Regions from separate parts of the Bacillus sp. LH1 genome, predicted to be linked through region 2. Evidence: riboswitches for the same ligand, from Rfam matches in the RefSeq annotation. Region 2 holds a riboswitch; each other region holds the start of a gene.
The links. Region 2 has a riboswitch for S-adenosylmethionine ahead of ACX9TM_RS01105 (ABC transporter permease). Riboswitches for the same ligand answer to the same signal wherever they lie in the genome.

Region 1 (6,042 bases), 1.4 Mb from region 2:
CAGCTTGCTTCGCCAAAAGTGCTGCCTTTTCATTTAGTTCTTCATCTAAATGAGACAGATCATAATCACTTAGTACAATATTCGTTGCCCCAAATGTATTTGTTTCAATAATATCCGCTCCAGCTTCAATATAAGCTTTATGAATCTTTAAAATAACGTCTGGTCTTGTTTCCACTAAATATTCATTACAGCCCTCGTACTCTTCTCCTCCGAAATCTTCAGCAGTTAAATCCTCTTGCTGAATCATTGTCCCCATTGCACCATCTAATATTAAAATGCTATTTTTTAATTTTTCTTCTATACACTTCATCAATTAATACCTTCTTTCACTTCTTGCTTTTCTCTTACATATTTAACAAGATGTTCTGTAATTTCATACTTTAAAAATGGTGTAATAAGATAAATACCATTAAAATATTTCATCGCTGCGTCGACCAATTCTTGTGAAATGCAGATCCCTTCCTCAATTGCTGCCTCTTTCGTTTCATGTCCATCCATTCTCTCTCTTATTTCTTCAGGAAGAGTAATACCCGGCACCTCAAAATGAAGAAAATCTGCATTCCGCTTACTTACTAACGGCATAATTCCAATAAAAATAGGTTGTTCCAAATGCTTTGTCGCTTCATACACTTCTTCAATTAACTTGATATCGTAAATTGGCTGAGTTAAAAAATACTCCGCTCCAGCATCTATTTTTCGTTCCATTCGCTTAACCGCTGCTTTTAAGTGCCTCACGTGAGGATTAAATGCGCCGCCTACAGAAAACCTTGTCGCCGGTCCAATTGATTTCCCTAAAATTGAACGTCCATCGTTCATTTCTTTAATCATTTTAATAAGCTCAATAGAGGATAAATCATATACAGAAGTGGCACCGGGAAAATCACCAACGCGCGCTGGATCACCAGTTAAAGCTAACACTTCTTCCATCCCTAACGCCGATAAACCTAACAAATGAGATTGTAGTCCAATGACGTTATGATCTCTACACGTTAAATGCGTCAATACTGGGATATCATGCTTCGTTAATAACGCACCCATCGCCATATTAGAAACACGAGGCGATGCTAATGAATTATCTGCTAGAGTAATAGCATCTGCTCCCGCTCTTTTTAACGCTCTTGCTCCTTCAAAAAAACGCTGTGTATCTAACGTTTTCGGTGGATCTAATTCTACTACAACTGTCGTTTGTTTTTTCGCTTTCTCTGCTAGAGTGACGTGAGCCTTCGAACGTTTCTCATGCGTATGAACGACTTTCGGCCTTTGAATCGTGTCTTTTTCTATTACAGGGGTAATATTCGCAACAGCGCGCTTCATACTTTGAATATGTTCTGGAGTCGTACCACAACAACCACCCAATAACCGAATACCTTGCTCAATAAATCTCGGTGTCATCGCTTCAAAATAAGCTGGGCTTCCCTCATATACGTAACGTCCATCCACATAATTCGGGAGGCCTGCATTTGGGTATGCTGATAAATAGCCATTTTGAGGAATCGATATCATTTTGAAAGCTTCCGTCATATGAAGCGGCCCTAGTTGACAATTCAATCCAACAACATTTGCACCGTAATCTATAAGTTGCTTTAATATTTCATTGACATCATTTCCATTTTGAGTCGTACCTGCTTCATGTAACGCTAATTGCGCAACAATTGGAATATCCGTTTGCTTACGCAATACTTTAACGGCATGAAGTAATTCAAATTCATCGTAAAAAGTTTCTAATAGTAATCCATCAACCTGTTCTTCTAGTAAAGCCCCTGCCTGTTCAAGTAACATAAACTCTCTTTCCATATCAGTCGTTGTAACAGCTCCGATATGTTTCATACCACCAATTGTTCCTAAAATTGCATTTTTATCTGTCACAGATGCTTTCGCCAGTTTTACTGCCGCTCTATTAATTTCTGTAACTTGATTTTCTAAACCATACATACGTAATTTCGCCTCATTTGCTCCATACGTATTCGTTTGAATTACATCTGCTCCAGCAGCTACATATTGTTTATGAATCGATATAATTAAGTCTGGATCAGATACATTCAATTCTTCAAAGCTACTTTGCAAACCATGTGAATGCAATAACGTCCCAACCGCACCATCACCTATTACAATTCCTTTTGATAATAAATCTAGTAATTTCACGACTCTCCCTCATTTCTATCAATATAAAAACCCCCTCTTCACTTTGAAGAGGGGGACATAATCGTTCCTCCTCTTATTATGCAAAACATTCGTTTTGCAGGTATTAGCACCGTTTCAAACATTTCGTTTGAAGGTTGCCGGGTTTCACAGGGCCTTTCCCTCCACCGCTCTCAATAAGAGTTGTCTTTATTATTTTATTTATGTAGCTAAAAGGAAATGCGTTCCCCTTTTAACAATGTTTGTTAATTTTTTAATAAATTTAGCATGCACAAAAGTAAAAGTCAATGACACTTGCGGAAAAATAAAAATTATTTAAAATAAAGTTGCAATTCAGTTATATTTTATTGTAAAGTTAAAAACATAATAAAAATTTCATACGAACATTCTTATCTAGAGAGGTAGAGGGACTGGCCCTGTGACGCCTCAGCAACCATTAACATTTTGTTAATAAGGTGCTAATTCCAGCAAATTGTGAAAGATTTGACAGATGAGAAGAAGACTCTATTCAAACCGAAAGCCTTCTTCTTAGAAGGCTTTTTTTATTTTATATTCACTTAATGTTTCAATTTAAAAAGGAGGAATTTTCATATGTCAACAATCGAAACAAAACTAGCACAAATCGGAAATCGCAGTGAAACTACAACCGGAACGGTTAATCCACCAGTTTATTTCTCAACCGCTTATCGTCACGAAGGAATTGGTAAATCTACTGGCTTTGACTATTCACGAACTGGCAATCCAACTCGAGGTCTTTTAGAACAGGCGATCGCAGACTTAGAATATGGCGAACAAGGTTATGCCTGTAGTTCAGGGATGGCGGCTGTTCTCCTCGTCCTTTCTCTATTCCGCTCTGGAGACGAACTTATTGTATCTGAAGATTTATACGGGGGAACGTATCGATTATTTTCTGAGCATGAAAAAAAGTGGAATGTTCGATGTAGATACGTAAATACACAGTCTATTAAACAAATTGAGCAAGCTATCACAACTGAAACGAAGGCTATTTTCATAGAAACTCCAACTAATCCATTAATGCAAGTTACTGATATTGCTGCTGTCGCAACTGTAGCGAAAAGGAACGGACTACTCCTTATTGTAGACAACACTTTCTACACACCTTATATACAGCAACCATTAACAGAAGGTGCTGACATTGTACTTCATAGCGCAACGAAATATTTAGGGGGACATAACGATGTACTAAGCGGGCTTGTCGTTGCAAAAGGAAAGGAACTTTGCGAGGAAATCGCTCATTATCATAATGCATCAGGTGCAGTTTTAAGCCCATTTGACTCATGGTTATTAATTCGCGGTATGAAAACGTTAGCGCTTCGCATGAGGCAACATGAAGAAAATGCGAAAGCAGTTGTTGCGTATTTAAATGATGAAGACGGGGTGACAGATGTATTTTATCCAGGAAGAGGCGGCATGATCTCATTCCGCCTTAAAGATGAAGCTTGGATTAATCCATTCTTACAATCTTTATCCTTAATTACATTTGCCGAAAGTCTTGGTGGTGTAGAAAGTTTAATGACTTATCCAGCAACGCAAACACATGCTGATATTCCTGAAGAAATTAGAACAGCAAACGGCGTATGCAATCGTCTTCTTCGATTCTCAGTTGGCATTGAAAATAGTAACGATTTAATTCAAGACTTAAAGCAAGCAATTAAACTCGTAAAAGAAGGTGTAAGAATATGAGCTATTCTATAGATACACTCTTACTACACAACCAATATAAACACGACTCGCAAACAGGCGCTGTGAACGTTCCTATTTATAACACATCAACTTTTCACCAGTTTGATGTAGATACGTTCGGAAAATATGACTATAGCAGGTCAGGAAATCCAACTCGTGAAGCTCTTGAAGATATCATTGCTTTATTAGAAGGCGGAACAAAAGGATTCGCCTTTGCATCAGGCATTGCAGCGATTTCCACTGCATTCCTCCTTCTTTCACAAGGTGATCACGTACTCATTTCAGAAGATGTGTACGGAGGCACTTACCGAGTGATAACTGAGGTACTCTCCCGTTACGGTGTTTCACATACATTTGTTGATATGACCAATTTAGAAGAAATAAAACAAAACATTAAACCAAATACAAAGCTCTTTTATGTAGAAACACCTTCTAACCCACTTTTAAAAGTGACAGATATTCGCGAGGTTTCTAAACTCGCAAAATCTATTGGGGCTCTTACTTTTGTTGATAATACATTTTTGACACCACTATTCCAAAAACCACTTGAACTTGGAGCTGATGTCGTTCTTCATAGTGCTACAAAATTTATTGCTGGTCATAGTGATGTTACTGCCGGATTAGCAGTAGTAAAAGATTCAGAACTCGCTCAAAAGCTTGGATTTTTACAAAATGCATTCGGTGCTATTTTAGGACCTCAAGATTGTTCTCTCGTACTTCGCGGTCTAAAAACATTGCATGTACGCCTCGAACATTCAGCTAAAAATGCCAATAAAATCGCACATTATTTACAAGAGCACTCTAAAGTAAAAAATGTCTATTATCCGGGATTACAAACTCATCTCGGATTTGATATTCAACAATCTCAAGCAACATCAGCTGGAGCGGTCTTATCGTTTACTTTGCAGTCAGAAGATGCACTCCGCAAATTTTTATCAAAAGTAAAATTGCCTGTTTTTGCAGTTAGTTTAGGAGCTGTAGAGTCAATTCTTTCTTATCCAGCAAAAATGTCACATGCAGCACTGTCGCAAGAAGCTCGTGATAAAAGAGGAATCTCTAATTCATTACTTCGGTTATCAGTCGGTCTTGAAAATGTTAACGATTTAATATCCGATTTTGAAAATGCCCTTTCTTATGTAGAAGAACCTGTAAATGCATAGAGAAAAAGAAGATATGAGATTAGGTTTTCATATCTTCTTTTTATGCGGTTTAGCTATATTCATTTGAATTTCTTCTTTTCTTATAGTCCATAAAAAATAAAAGTATATCATCTATTTCTAAATAATGGATTAATTGATATATTAAGAAATAAAAAGGGGTGAAAATAATGGACACTTGTGCAGATATTTTAATCGTTATCGATTTACAAAATGGCGTATGTTATAGCGAGGAGCATTTATTTGATTTACAGAACTTACTAAAAAAGTAAATAAAAGAATTTCTTCATATAGAAAATTAAATAAACCAATCCTTTTTGTTCAACATTGTGATGATGATTTAGTACCCGAGAAAGAACTTTGGGCTATTCATACCGATCTAGATGTTCAAGAACAAGATTTTTTTGTAAGAAAAACACATGCAAATTCATTTTATAAAACAAACTTAAAAGAAATTTTAGATCAATTATCTGTAAATCGCATTGAATTTTGTGGCGCCCAAACAGAGTACTGTATGGATGCAACGATTAAGTTTGCCCACGGACTAGGATACGAAAACTTTATGGGACAGAAAACAACCTCTACGTTGAATAATCCTTTTATGTCCGCAAAAGAGACAATTGATTTTTATGAGAACATATGGAATCACAGATTTTTAACGTTGCTAAAAGATGAATTTTAGAATAAATGACTAATGACTTGATCATCCTAAGATTTATCAGCCGTAATCAAATATTTCATTATCACCATAAAGAAGCGAATGACATTCAGCTTCTTTTCTTTTAACCTGTTTTATATTCTATATATATCATTATAATTCCTTTGTCATATTATTTTAAAAATTTCGTATATTCATTTGAAAGAATAAGAAAATCATGATAAAATTGTGTTACAAATATATCTATATCTTTCAATTTTTAAAACGCATCGAAATTTTCACCCAAAAATGTCATTTTACAAAAACATGCTAATTTACCTATTTTATTTACATCCGGGTCTCTTTTCTTACAATTTCTTTACTTTAGGACTTTTTTTCTGCAAC
Region 2 (6,042 bases):
AGGTGAAGTGAAAAGATATGATAAAGGAAAGGCACCTAAATTTGTTGATGGTGTATTAAATCATGAGACTGCATCTACGTTAAATACGTACTTTGGTAAATATATTCACGGATTTTGGAATACGAAATTCTCACAAACAGATATGAAAATTCCGACTGAGTGGGGAACGAAAGAAGGCGTGACCCCGATCTTTGGTAAAGATGGAACACTGTATTATTTTACAGACTTTACTTCTCCAAAAGAAGGAGTAGATTCAGCCCTAGGCTATTCATTAGTAGATGCACGCACAGGCAAGCTATATTACTATAATGGAAAAGAAGTAAAGGGGATTATGGATGGTTCAGCAGCTACAGAAGTAGTAGATAATTCCTTTAAGAGAGAGAAATGGCATGGGACAATGCCTGTCATTTATAACGTATACGGTAAACCAGCTTGGATTATTCCGGTTGTTGATGACGGAGGCCTAGTACGTGCACATACAGTTGTATATGCTGCTAATGCAAAAATATTTGCGACAGGTTCTTCGCAGAAAGAAGCGCTTGAGAATTATAAAAACGTAATGAGCGGTAATGGTGATACATTTAGACCAACCTCAACAGGAAAAGAAGCGCAAAAAGAAGGTATTGTACAACGTGTATATAAAGAAAAATCAGGTGAAAATACAATCGTGTACGTACTTTTAGAGAATGAACAAAAGGTATTTATGATACCGGTGAAGAAATTCCCATATGCTATGTTTACAGAAGTAGGAGACCCAATTCAAATTACATATTTAGATACGGGAGAGATGATGTCCTCAGTATCTAAATTTACGAATAGCAATGTGAAAAAGTAAAGCGATAGAATTTCTATCGCTTTTTTTACATTATGAAAGAGGAAAATGCGCTGTACTTGACGTATGTTTATGATGTAACTATAATTGTTACGATTCAGTTTGTATAGGAAAGGGTGAATTGAAAAGTGAATGAAGTTAATCACGAAATATATAAACCTGTAAAGGCAAACAGGTTATGGATGATTCTTGTATTAGGAACACTTACGGCGATTGGGCCATTATCTATTGATATGTATTTGCCTTCATTACCGAAGTTAACGGATGACTTGCAAACAGGTGCATCCCTCGCGCAGCTTACATTAACAGCTTGTTTGCTTGGGCTGTCAGTAGGACAATTATTTGTTGGCTCAATTAGTGATATTTACGGAAGACGCAAACCTCTTATTATTGCTCTTATTATTTATGTTGCTTCTTCTTTACTTTGTGCTGTTGCGCCATCTATTTGGACATTAGTGTTATTGCGCTTCCTACAAGGAGCTTCAGGATCAGCCGGGATTGTTATATCACGTGCGATGGTACGTGATATGTATTCAGGTTCTGAAATGACGAAGTTTTTCTCACTGCTTATGTTAGTAAACGGAGCAGCACCTATTTTGGCACCGATTATTGGGGGGCAATTATTACAGTTTACAACGTGGCGCGGTGTTTTCATCGTTCTTGGAGCAATTAGCGTATTCATGTTAATCTCAGCTATTTTTGTATTACGTGAAACATTACCTCCTGAAGAAAGAGAAACAGGTGGTTTGTCAGGGACTTTGGCGACGTACGGAAAATTGTTAAAGGACCGTCTGTTTATGGGATATGCATTGTCACAAGGATTAGTAACAGCGGCAATGTTTGCATACATTTCGGGCTCACCATTTGTGTTGCAGAACATATACGGAGCATCACCACAGCAGTTTAGTTTATTCTTTGCAATCAACGGTATCGGTATTATTATTGCTAGTCAGGTTACGGGTCGTTTAGCGGGGAAAGTGAATGAGAAGACATTATTTGTCTCTGGTATCATTATTGCAGCTGTTGGTGGTTTATCTTTACTACTGACAATCTTACTAGGAATAGGGTTAATTGGTGTTTTATGCTCGTTATTCCTTGTCGTATCAAGTGTTGGGGTTGTCTCAACAACTGGGTTCTCATTAGCGATGAGAAATCAAAAACAAGCTGCAGGAACAGCATCAGCTTTATTAGGTTTATTACAGTTCATTTCAGGAGCACTTGTTGCACCGCTAGTAGGTATTGGTGGAAGTAATACAGCATTACCGATGGGTGTTGTAATAGCTCTTTGTGAAGTTGGTGCGGTACTATGCTATTTATTTATGGCTAGAAGAAGTGAAAAGCAGTTTGAACTGCAAGCAAGACAAAATTTAGAGGCTTAACAAAAAAGAACTGATTCAAAGGGAATATTTGAATCAGTTCTTTTTTCATTTCTTTGAAATACCTCATATAGTTTTGTAAGGTGCTGTAGTAAAGCAGTGCAAAAGTTATTTGTATAAAGTGACGATACTGTGACAAACATGTTGGTATATATATTACGATGTCGTCTTAAGTGTAAAAAGTAGGGCGTTCTCGGTATAATAACAAGTGGAGATAAAAGAAACTATAATGAGTAGTAGCTGTAGATAAAAGGAGAAGAAGAGATGAAGAAGGTTTTGGGTATTGCTGTAATGGGAAGTATGATCCTTCTAGCAGGATGTAATGGAAATAAGGATACGAAAGAACCGAAAGAAAAGGTAGAGCAATCTACAGAACAAACAGAAGAAATGAAAGAATACCGTGCAGTACATGAAAAATACGATTTGAAAATGAATAAAGAAATTAATAACGCACTGCAGTTATTTGAAGTGGCAAAAGAAAAGGGCGGTAAGGAAATAACGACTGCTACATATAAAGAAGATGTGCAAAAGGTAACAACGAGCATGTTAGAAGATATTGATCATATACGAAAAGAAATTCGTGTTCCGAAGTCGAAAGAGCAAGAACATGAGGTATATGTCGGTTTCTTGAATGAATCGGAACAAGCAATGAAAAAATTACAGAAGTTAGCGAAAGAAGAAGATTCATCGTTGATTCGTGATATAGAAATTAATTTTGCAACAGCATCGACATACTATAAACGTTTTCAAGCAGAAACGAAAAAATAACCTTGCCTATGCAAGGTTATTTTTTCTTCTTGCTATCTCCATCTTCATCCTCGGATACTAATATCTTCTGTTCTTCGTGAAATTCGGAAATAGTTTGCCCGGTAATATTATCGAAAGGGGTATAAAAAGAAGTGATACTTTTCTTTTTGATGAAGAGTTTGTAGAAGCCGATGATGACAAGTATAACGATTGTTAAGGGTAATCCTATAGTAGCTAGAAGTAAGGGGTCCATCTTATAACTCCTTTCATATCTTTTTTTATTATAAGCGAAATACGATATAGATAAATAAAAGTATTAAAAACTGATTTTTCTAAATATATCCAATTTGATTGACTTTTCATTTTTTCAGAATTATAATTCGAAATATACAATTTGAACCAAATAATAATATAGCAATTTACTTATCCAGAGAGGTAGAGGGACTGGCCCTATGACACCTCAGCAGCGGGTTCTGTAATAGGAACACCGTGCTAATTCCAGCAAGCAAGTCTTGAAAGATAAGTGATGGGCCTTTGTTTATTAAGCCTTGATCTTATTTTTTAAGATCAAGGCTTTTTGTATTCTAAAAAGAGAAAAGGGAGTAATGGAAAAAGTACGTTTATAAAACTAAGTAAATATATGTGTTTAGGGGGTTATTGGGGTGTATGTAATTAAAAAATTATCAGTTATGGTGTTCACGCTATGGGTTATTACGACGGTGACATTTCTAATTATGCATATTATTCCGGGGGATCCATTTTCATCAGATGCAAAAATCTTTCCTGAAGAAGTGATCCAAAACATGAGAGCGAAGTATCACCTTGATGAACCGTTATGGAATCAATATGTTGCTTATTTAGACGGCGTAGTTCATTTTGATTTTGGTGAATCTGTTCAATCAACCGGGCAAGGTGTATCAGAAATTATAACAACTGGTTTTGGTCCATCAGCAATTATTGGTTTACAAGCACTTATTATTTCATTGCTAGTCGGAATTGCTGCAGGTACATTTGCTGCTCTCTATCATGGGAAGGTAATTGATTACGGTGTAAGTTTACTTGCCATCCTCGGTATTTCTATTCCGAGCTTTATTTTAGCACCACTATTTATACAAGTATTGGCTATTCAATTCGAGCTCTTACCAGCAGCTTCTTGGGGTACATTTGAACATACGGTATTGCCATCCTTTGCATTAGCGTTAGGACCAATCGCAGTGATTACAAGATTTGTTCGCTCTAATATGATCGAAGTACTGCAGAGTGATTATATTAAGTTAGCGAGAGCGAAAGGTATACCGATTAAGAAGATTATTATAAGACATGCTCTTCGAAATGCAATTGTTCCGGTACTTACATTTGTTGGACCATTAATGGCGGGACTTTTAACAGGTACTTTCGTTATTGAAAAGATTTTTTCAATTCCTGGTCTCGGAAAATATTTTGTAGATAGTATTTTTAATCGAGATTATCCAGTGATTATGGGAACAACCATTTTTTATAGTGCACTTTTAATTGTATGTATTTTTATTACAGATATTATTCATCGTATTGTTGATCCACGTATTCGTTCTATTACGTAAGGAGGGGGATGTTTAGATGGGAGCTTATGAAATTAATGACCAGTTATTAACAAATGAAGAGAAGAAAGAATTAACGATAAATAAAGATCAGCAAAAGATTAGCCGAAAGAAAGAAGTGTTTCGTAAGTTTGTATCGAATCCAATCGCAGTTTTAGGATCAGTGACGTTATTACTCATTATTGTTTTCTCACTTGTTGGTGAAAGTTTAACGCCATTTACTGCGAGTGAACAAGTAAAAGAGGCAACAAACTTACCACCTAGTAGTGAGCATTGGTTCGGAACAGATGATTTGGGAAGAGATATATGGGCACGTACTTGGGCTGGCGGGAAAATTTCATTAACAGTTGGATTAGTGGCAGCTGCTCTTGATATAGGACTTGGTGTGCTAATCGGAGGATTTAGTGGATATGTGAGAGGGCGCAATCGCCTTGGGACATTAATTGATGAGTGGATTATACGAGGAATCGAAGTGTTATACGGTATCCCGTATTTATTAATTGTTATTTTACTATTAATTGTTATGAAACCAGGTCTTTTTACCATTATCATCGCCCTTGCATTAACAGGATGGATTGGTATGGCACGTCTCGTTAGGGCGCAAGTCTTATCTTTAAAACAAAGAGAGTTTGTTATTGCAGCGGAGCGATTAGGTACATCCCATATGAAAATTATATACGGGCATTTAATTCCGAACTTAACGGGCATTATTATCGTAAATTTATCATTTACAATTCCCGCAGCTATTTTCTCAGAATCATTTTTAAGCTTTATCGGACTAGGAGTGCAATCACCGGCAGCAAGCTGGGGGACGATGACGAATGATGCACTTGGGACATTATTGAGTGGAGAATGGTGGCAGCTATTCTTCCCAGCAATCATGATTGCGCTCATTATGTTCGCATTTAATGCGATTGGTGATGGTTTACAAGATGCAATTGATCCAAAAATCGTAAAACGGAATCGAAAGGAGAAAAAACATGGGACAGCTCTTATCTTTAGAAAACGTAACGTTAGCCGTTGAAAAAGAGAATAGTAACCAAGCAATTGTGAAGCATGTTTCCTTTTCTATTAGCGAAGGTGAAATAGTTGCACTTGTAGGAGAAAGTGGTTCAGGGAAAAGTGTTACAGCACAATCTATTATCGGCTTAAATCAAGAATCAATTCATATTGATGATGGAAATATATCTTTTGAATCAAAGGAATTAACGAATCTACAAGAATCAGAATGGAATCAAATTCGAGGGAAAGATATGTCGTTTATCTTTCAAGACCCACTTTCATCTTTAAATCCGACGATGAAGGTGGGAAGGCAAATTACAGAGGTGATTTTGCAACACGAAAAGAAATCGAAAAAAGAAGCAAAAGAAATTGCGATTAACTTATTAAATGATTTAGGGATACATGAAGCAGAGAAACGCTTTGAACAGTACCCACATCAATTAAGCGGAGGCATGAGGCAACGTATTTGTTTAGCAATCGCATTTGCCTGCCACCCCAAACTCGTTAT
Region 3 (6,042 bases), 2.3 Mb from region 2:
AAAGAATAGCAGAGCTTATTAGCTTTTTAGGATTTCAAGATTTATTGCATCAATCTGTTCATACGTTATCTGGTGGGCAGAAGCAGCTTGTCAATTTAGCTGCGGTATTAGTTATGCAGCCGAAATTGCTATTATTAGATGAACCGACAGCGCAGTTAGATCCAATCGCTGCAAAAGAGTTTTTAGGATTATTAAAACGGATTAATGAAGAACTTGGAATTACGATTATTTTAAGTGAACATCGTTTAGATGAAGTTATCCCGCTTGCAACACGCGTTGTTTGTATGGATAATGGCCGTATTATGTATGATGGTAGTCCTAAAATTGTTATTACGGATATGTGGGGAGTAGAAACATTCCGTCCATTTATTCCGCAAATTCCAAGGCTATTTTTAGAGTGGAATGTGAGAGATATTCCGTTTACAGTGCGAGAGGCGCAAATGAAAATGAATGATTTTGCAGCGATATCATATGTAAATGACCCAATAGCACAAAGTGAAAAGCAAGAGGTAATTTTAAGCGCAGAGCATATTTCCTTCCAATATGAAAAAAATAGTCCGCTTATTTTACGTGATTTATCAGTTCCAATTGAAAAAGGAAAATGGGTAGCGCTCGTTGGGAAGAACGGTACAGGTAAGTCTACACTGTTAACGATTTTAGCAGGATTACAAAAAGCGAGAAGAGGAAAAGTAAAGTGGAACGGAAAAGTGGTACATAAAATCGATTCGAAAGAACGGTTTAAAAGTATTGGGTATGTATCGCAGCATCCGTATTACCATTTTACATTTGATACAGTATGGGACGAGGTTTATGAACGTGCGCGTGAATTATATGGAGAACAAGGAAAAGAAATAGCAGAAGATACGCTAAAACAGTTTTGGTTGTACTCGCTTAAAGAACGCCATCCGCATGATTGTAGCGGAGGAGAGCAACAATTACTTGCGTTATGTACAACGTTATTATCAAAGCCAACGTTATTATTACTTGATGAACCGACAAAGGGATTGGATCCATGGAAGAAAGAAAGAGTAGGAGAACTATTTAGGAAGCTGCAAAAAGAAGGTACAACAATTGTAATGGCAACGCATGATATTGAGTTTGCAGCGAAATACGTGGATCAATGTATGATGTTATTTGATGGAACAGTCATTATGAATGATGCACCGAAAGAATTTTTTAGCGGCAACTTCTTTTATACAACATCTATTAATCGATTCATTCGAAAAGAATTGCCATATGCATTAACGTGGGAGGATGTGTACGAAGCTTGTCCAAACAATATGTTGCATTCATAATATGTATCTTTGCAGTAATAATCGGCACATTACTCTTTACGACACTTGTTATGGATGGTTATTACATGTTAAGTAGTTTGTTTCTATTAGCGGTTATTATGTTACCTTTCTATATCCGTTTTGAAAGAAAGGCGTTTGTTTCACGTGAAATTGTTCTCGTTGCTGTATTAGCGGCAATTGCAGCAGTAAGCCGGGTGCCATTTTCTATTTTACCAAGTGTACAACCAACTTCTTTTGTCATTATCGTTTCTGCAATTGTATTTGGAAGTGAAACTGGTTTTATGATTGGTGCTACAGCAGCAATCGTATCTAATATTTTTTTAGGACAAGGTCCATGGACACCGTGGCAAATGTTTTCGTGGGGCATGATTGGTTTTATAGCAGGTTTACTTCGTAATACATTTTTTATGAAAAAGCTATGGGGAAGACTTCTTTACGGAGTAATTGTTGGCTTTTTATTTGGCTGGATTATGAATTTCTGGGGCCTTCTCGGTTTTATACGAGAAGCAACATGGGAAACTGTCATTTCGTATTATATCGCAAGTTTTTACTTTGATTTGAGCCATGCGATTTCGAATGTTATTTTCTTATTACTATTTAGTACTTCATGGATTACGATTCTTACAAGATTTAAAAAGAAATACGGTATATTAGATGAGCATAACGTGACATAGAAAAGCATACTCATATAAGGTAGGGTCGCGACTTACATATTCGTTTGCCTCTTTCATGCTTCTTACATAATGTAAGGAGCATTTTTTTGTCAAAAAATCGATTCAATATGCATCCGCTATTATATAAAATTATTTGTATAATTGTAGGTGAGAACTTTTTTCAAAAGGGAGGTGTATAGTTAATGAAGTTAGTTATTCCGAAGCAACATGGTGCATGGGCCATGCTTGTTATTCCTTTTTTATTAAGTGTCATACTTGGGAAACCTACTATTTATCATATTCCATTGTTTTTAGCGTGGTTCTTTATCTATTTAGCTACGTACCCATTTCTTACGTACATAAAGCAAAGACGAAAAAAAGAGTTTTTACAAGTTTCCATTATTTATTTTCTTATTGCGTTCCTATTTGGGATGATTTCTTTATTATATGAGTGGCGAATTCTTTTATTCGTAATAGTAATGATTCCATTATTTATAGTGAATATGTATTACGCTCGTCAAAAAAATGAAAGAGCACTATTAAATGATATTTGTGCGATTATTGTGTTTTGTATCGGTGGGTTAATTAGTTATTCCTTTTCAATGAAGCAAATCGATCATACAGCATTATTCATTGCGCTTATTTCATTTTTATACTTTTTAGGTAGTACGTTCTATGTGAAAACGATGATTCGTGAAAAAAATAACCCGAAGTATCGTCTTATATCTTGGGGATATCATATCGTATTAACGATAATCATATTTGTGATTAATCCGTGGTGTTCTCTTATTTTTATACCAAGTGTCATTCGAGCAATTGTGTTGTATGGCAAAAAAATTTCTATTAAAAAAGTAGGAATTTTAGAAATTGCTAATTCTGTATATTTTTTAATCATAACGGCAATAATTATGAAGTATGCCATTTGAAAAAACTTCCCATCAATTGATGGGAAGTTTTTAATCTTTTTCTAAAATGTGAACGGTGTACTCGCAACGTTGAATAGCTTGTTCAACAGCATAAAGTGATTGTTCAATACGAGCGCGATTAAAATCTTTTTCAACTGTTTCGAGCGCTTCTTCTAAACAATTTTTAGCTTCTTGTAATGATTGAAAAGAATCTTGTACATATCCGCGAGCATTTTGATGCATTTCATAATCCTCCTTGCATGTTCGTATATGGGTAGTATGAACAGTAAGGAAGAAAATATAATTTGTTATATTTATTATATTTGTTTGACAATTAAAGTGGAATTACGTATAGTAAGAATTAAGTGAATATTTTCTTATCCAGAGAGGTGGAGGGACTGGCCCGATGAAACCCAGCAACCGCGATGCAGGTGCTAATTCCAGCAGAACATATTTGTTCTGGGAGATAAGACGAAGATATATACGTAACTTCTTCTTATCGGAGAGGTTTTTTTATTGCAAAAAAACCGATTACGAAAATTTATATTAAGAAGAAAGGGGTTGCGCATTACTGTGACACTCGAAAAATACGTAAAACTGCGTAGTACAGTTTATGAATATATGATAGAGCAAGATAAGCCGATATCATTGTTAGATATTCAAGAACATATCGTTTCGCATCATGAAGGAAAATTCACGAAAAAGATGTTGCATCAATTTTATTTATCAAGATTATTAGACGAACTAAAACTGGATGGGAAAATTACATTAGCTGATGAATATCTCTATGCTGAAAAAGGGGTATTGTATAAGGCGAGAAAAGGGAGCTAAGCTCTCTTTTTTTCTTAAAATAACGGAGTATGTAGAGTAAAAGACTGCTAAAGCAGCCTGATACAGGGAATGGTGTTGAGTGTGTAGTGTCAAAAATTGAATGTGCCTGAAAGAGGCAATTCATATCGGCTGCAAATGAAAAGAGACACCTTCGCCGAATAGGTGTCAGTCGTTTTGTCACGTAGACTTGCTACTTAACAGTAATTAGAATAACATGCAGGATTTTTGAAGTCAAAAGGGAATTAAAGGAAGGGGTACAATTATGTACGCTTACTTATTAAAAGATATAACGAAATGGATCCCAAAGTACATTGTAGATAAGGGATATGAATATTATGAAGATGGGCATGTAGAAGATGTTGAAATACAAGATAAAAAAGTGTTTGCTTTCGTTACTGGAAATGCAGGGAATTATGAAGTAGTTATCGATCTCGAAGATTTTTCAGAAAGTAACTGTGAGTGTCCCTATGAAAATTATTGTAAACATATGGCGGCAGTTGTTTATGATATGCAAGGTGCTGGTGAGAGTGCAGTTAAAGAGAAACTGAAAGATTTAGAAAAAGAAGAGTTACTTATATTATTAAATCGATTGTTGCAAAGTTCGAAAAACGTACAAATTGTAGAGAAGTTATTAAAGAAGGAGAAACTTTAACGTATAGAGGGAGTTGTTTTGTAGTGAACGTACTAATTATATATGCTCATCCTAATCCTTCAAGTTTTAACGCGGCGATTTTCAATCATGTGCAAAAAGGACTACAGGAAACAAATCATTCAGTTACCGTACTTGATTTATACAAAGAACAATTTGATCCAGTCCTCGTATTTAATGAAGAGAAGAAAAGACGCGATTTAGTAAATGAAGAGGAAACAGCTCGGTATAGAACGTTAGTAGAAGAAGCAGATACACTTCTATTCATCTATCCAATATGGTGGTGGGGGATGCCAGCAATTTTAAAAGGATTTATCGATCGTATTTTCGTAGCTGGATTTGCTTATAAATATGAAGGGGCTCTGCCGAAAGGATTATTGCAAGGGAAAAAAGCATGGGTTATTAATACGTTAGACTCGCCTCTATGGTACGTCGCATTGTTATATCGATCAGCAGATTGGATTATGATGAAGAGAGGTATTTTACGTTTTTGTGGCATTCGCGATATAAAACGGTCAGTGTTTCAATCTGTGAAAACGAGTAAAGTATCAAAGCGTGAGAAATGGTTATTACAAATAGAAGAAAAGGCTCGTGCATTATGAATGAAGTCGATCGTATTATAAACTGTGTTCAGTATGATGGCGAACTTTTTCGGAAGTATGTTACGTGTTTACTTCAATTGAAAAAATGCAGCGAAACATTTCAGCAAATTCAAATAGAGTTAAGAAATGATTATTTAATAAGAGGAATTTGTGAAAGAGAAGTTGATCAGGTAGTAAGGGGAAGTAAAGAATATGAAACATATTTTCTTCCTAAAGCGTTACAGTGGAATTTTTTGAGGGAACATCCACACCTGATCGGAAAAATTTGCGAAGATTTTTTTGCATTTGAGTCATTACATCTTACGGAGTTAGAGTGGGAGAAGATTATAAATTGCGTGGGAAATAAGTGATTTATTATGTAAAAAAGCTAGTATAAAACTAGCTTTTTGTTTAAATAAATAAGAAACATAGACTAATGATAAAACCCGCATATAGTAAGTTCACAACACAAAATCCCATAATGTCACGAGCACCTAAACCAGCTATCGCTAATGCTGGTAATGCCCAGAAAGGTTGAATTAAATTCGTCCAAGCATCGCCCCATGCAATTGCCATTGCTGTTTTTGCAGCAGGTACACCAAGTTCAGCGCCAGCTGGAATCATAATTGGTGCTTGCACAGCCCATTGACCGCCACCAGATGGAACGAAAATATTAACGATACCAGCACTTAAAAAAGTAAAGAGCGGGAAAGTTGATTCGTTTGAAATGCTAATAAAGAAATTAGAAATAGCTCCTCCAAGTGAAAGTCCTTCACTATTTGCTCCAATCATCATGCCCATAATTCCTGCGTAAAACGGAAATTGAAGTAAAATGCCAGAGGCACTTTTCGTAGAGTCTGAAAAAGCGCGAATATACTGAATCGGAGTGCGGTGGAAAATAAGTCCAGTAATTAATAACATAAAAATCACGATATCGAGAGTAAGATTAAATCCTTTCGTATAAAAGTAATTGAAAATATAAATGAGACCTAACAATCCAACGCAAAGTGTAATAATAATGCTATTTTCCATCTTTTCAGCGAACGTATTTTTTTCTACTTCTTGAGCAGCAGCTTCTTCATGGAACACGCTAGGATCTACAGTTATCGTATGTTTTTCATCTGGATG

Region 1: linked by a shared signal. The riboswitch ahead of ACX9TM_RS21515 (bifunctional homocysteine S-methyltransferase/methylenetetrahydrofolate reductase) and the one ahead of ACX9TM_RS01105 (ABC transporter permease) in region 2 are both predicted to bind S-adenosylmethionine.
Region 3: linked by a shared signal. The riboswitch ahead of ACX9TM_RS16735 (hypothetical protein) and the one ahead of ACX9TM_RS01105 (ABC transporter permease) in region 2 are both predicted to bind S-adenosylmethionine.

Annotation. Positions count from the first base shown of each region.
Region 1 covers NZ_CM175007.1:4,153,460-4,159,501, forward strand. Annotated here, with positions in the region: gene metH (methionine synthase) at 1-310, opposite strand, end outside; gene ACX9TM_RS21515 (bifunctional homocysteine S-methyltransferase/methylenetetrahydrofolate reductase) at 310-2,142, opposite strand; SAM riboswitch class I at 2,213-2,322, opposite strand; SAM riboswitch class I at 2,526-2,636, shown strand; gene metI (cystathionine gamma-synthase/O-acetylhomoserine thiolyase) at 2,731-3,843, shown strand; gene metC (cystathionine beta-lyase) at 3,840-5,003, shown strand; partial or broken gene ACX9TM_RS21530 (cysteine hydrolase family protein) at 5,171-5,682, shown strand.
Region 2 covers NZ_CM175007.1:191,859-197,900, forward strand. Annotated here, with positions in the region: gene ACX9TM_RS01085 (DUF3981 domain-containing protein) at 1-835, shown strand, start outside; gene ACX9TM_RS01090 (multidrug effflux MFS transporter) at 961-2,211, shown strand; gene ACX9TM_RS01095 (hypothetical protein) at 2,473-2,976, shown strand; gene ACX9TM_RS01100 (DUF3951 domain-containing protein) at 2,993-3,208, opposite strand; SAM riboswitch class I at 3,376-3,481, shown strand; gene ACX9TM_RS01105 (ABC transporter permease) at 3,618-4,535, shown strand; gene ACX9TM_RS01110 (ABC transporter permease) at 4,552-5,556, shown strand; gene ACX9TM_RS01115 (ABC transporter ATP-binding protein) at 5,513-6,042, shown strand, end outside.
Region 3 covers NZ_CM175007.1:3,231,622-3,237,663, reverse strand. Annotated here, with positions in the region: gene ACX9TM_RS16755 (ABC transporter ATP-binding protein) at 1-1,295, shown strand, start outside; gene ACX9TM_RS16750 (ECF transporter S component) at 1,268-1,969, shown strand; gene ACX9TM_RS16745 (YwiC-like family protein) at 2,152-2,874, shown strand; gene ACX9TM_RS16740 (hypothetical protein) at 2,905-3,096, opposite strand; SAM riboswitch class I at 3,228-3,326, shown strand; gene ACX9TM_RS16735 (hypothetical protein) at 3,427-3,684, shown strand; gene ACX9TM_RS16730 (SWIM zinc finger family protein) at 3,947-4,336, shown strand; gene ACX9TM_RS16725 (NAD(P)H-dependent oxidoreductase) at 4,360-4,935, shown strand; gene ACX9TM_RS16720 (hypothetical protein) at 4,932-5,285, shown strand; gene ACX9TM_RS16715 (short-chain fatty acid transporter) at 5,326-6,042, opposite strand, start outside.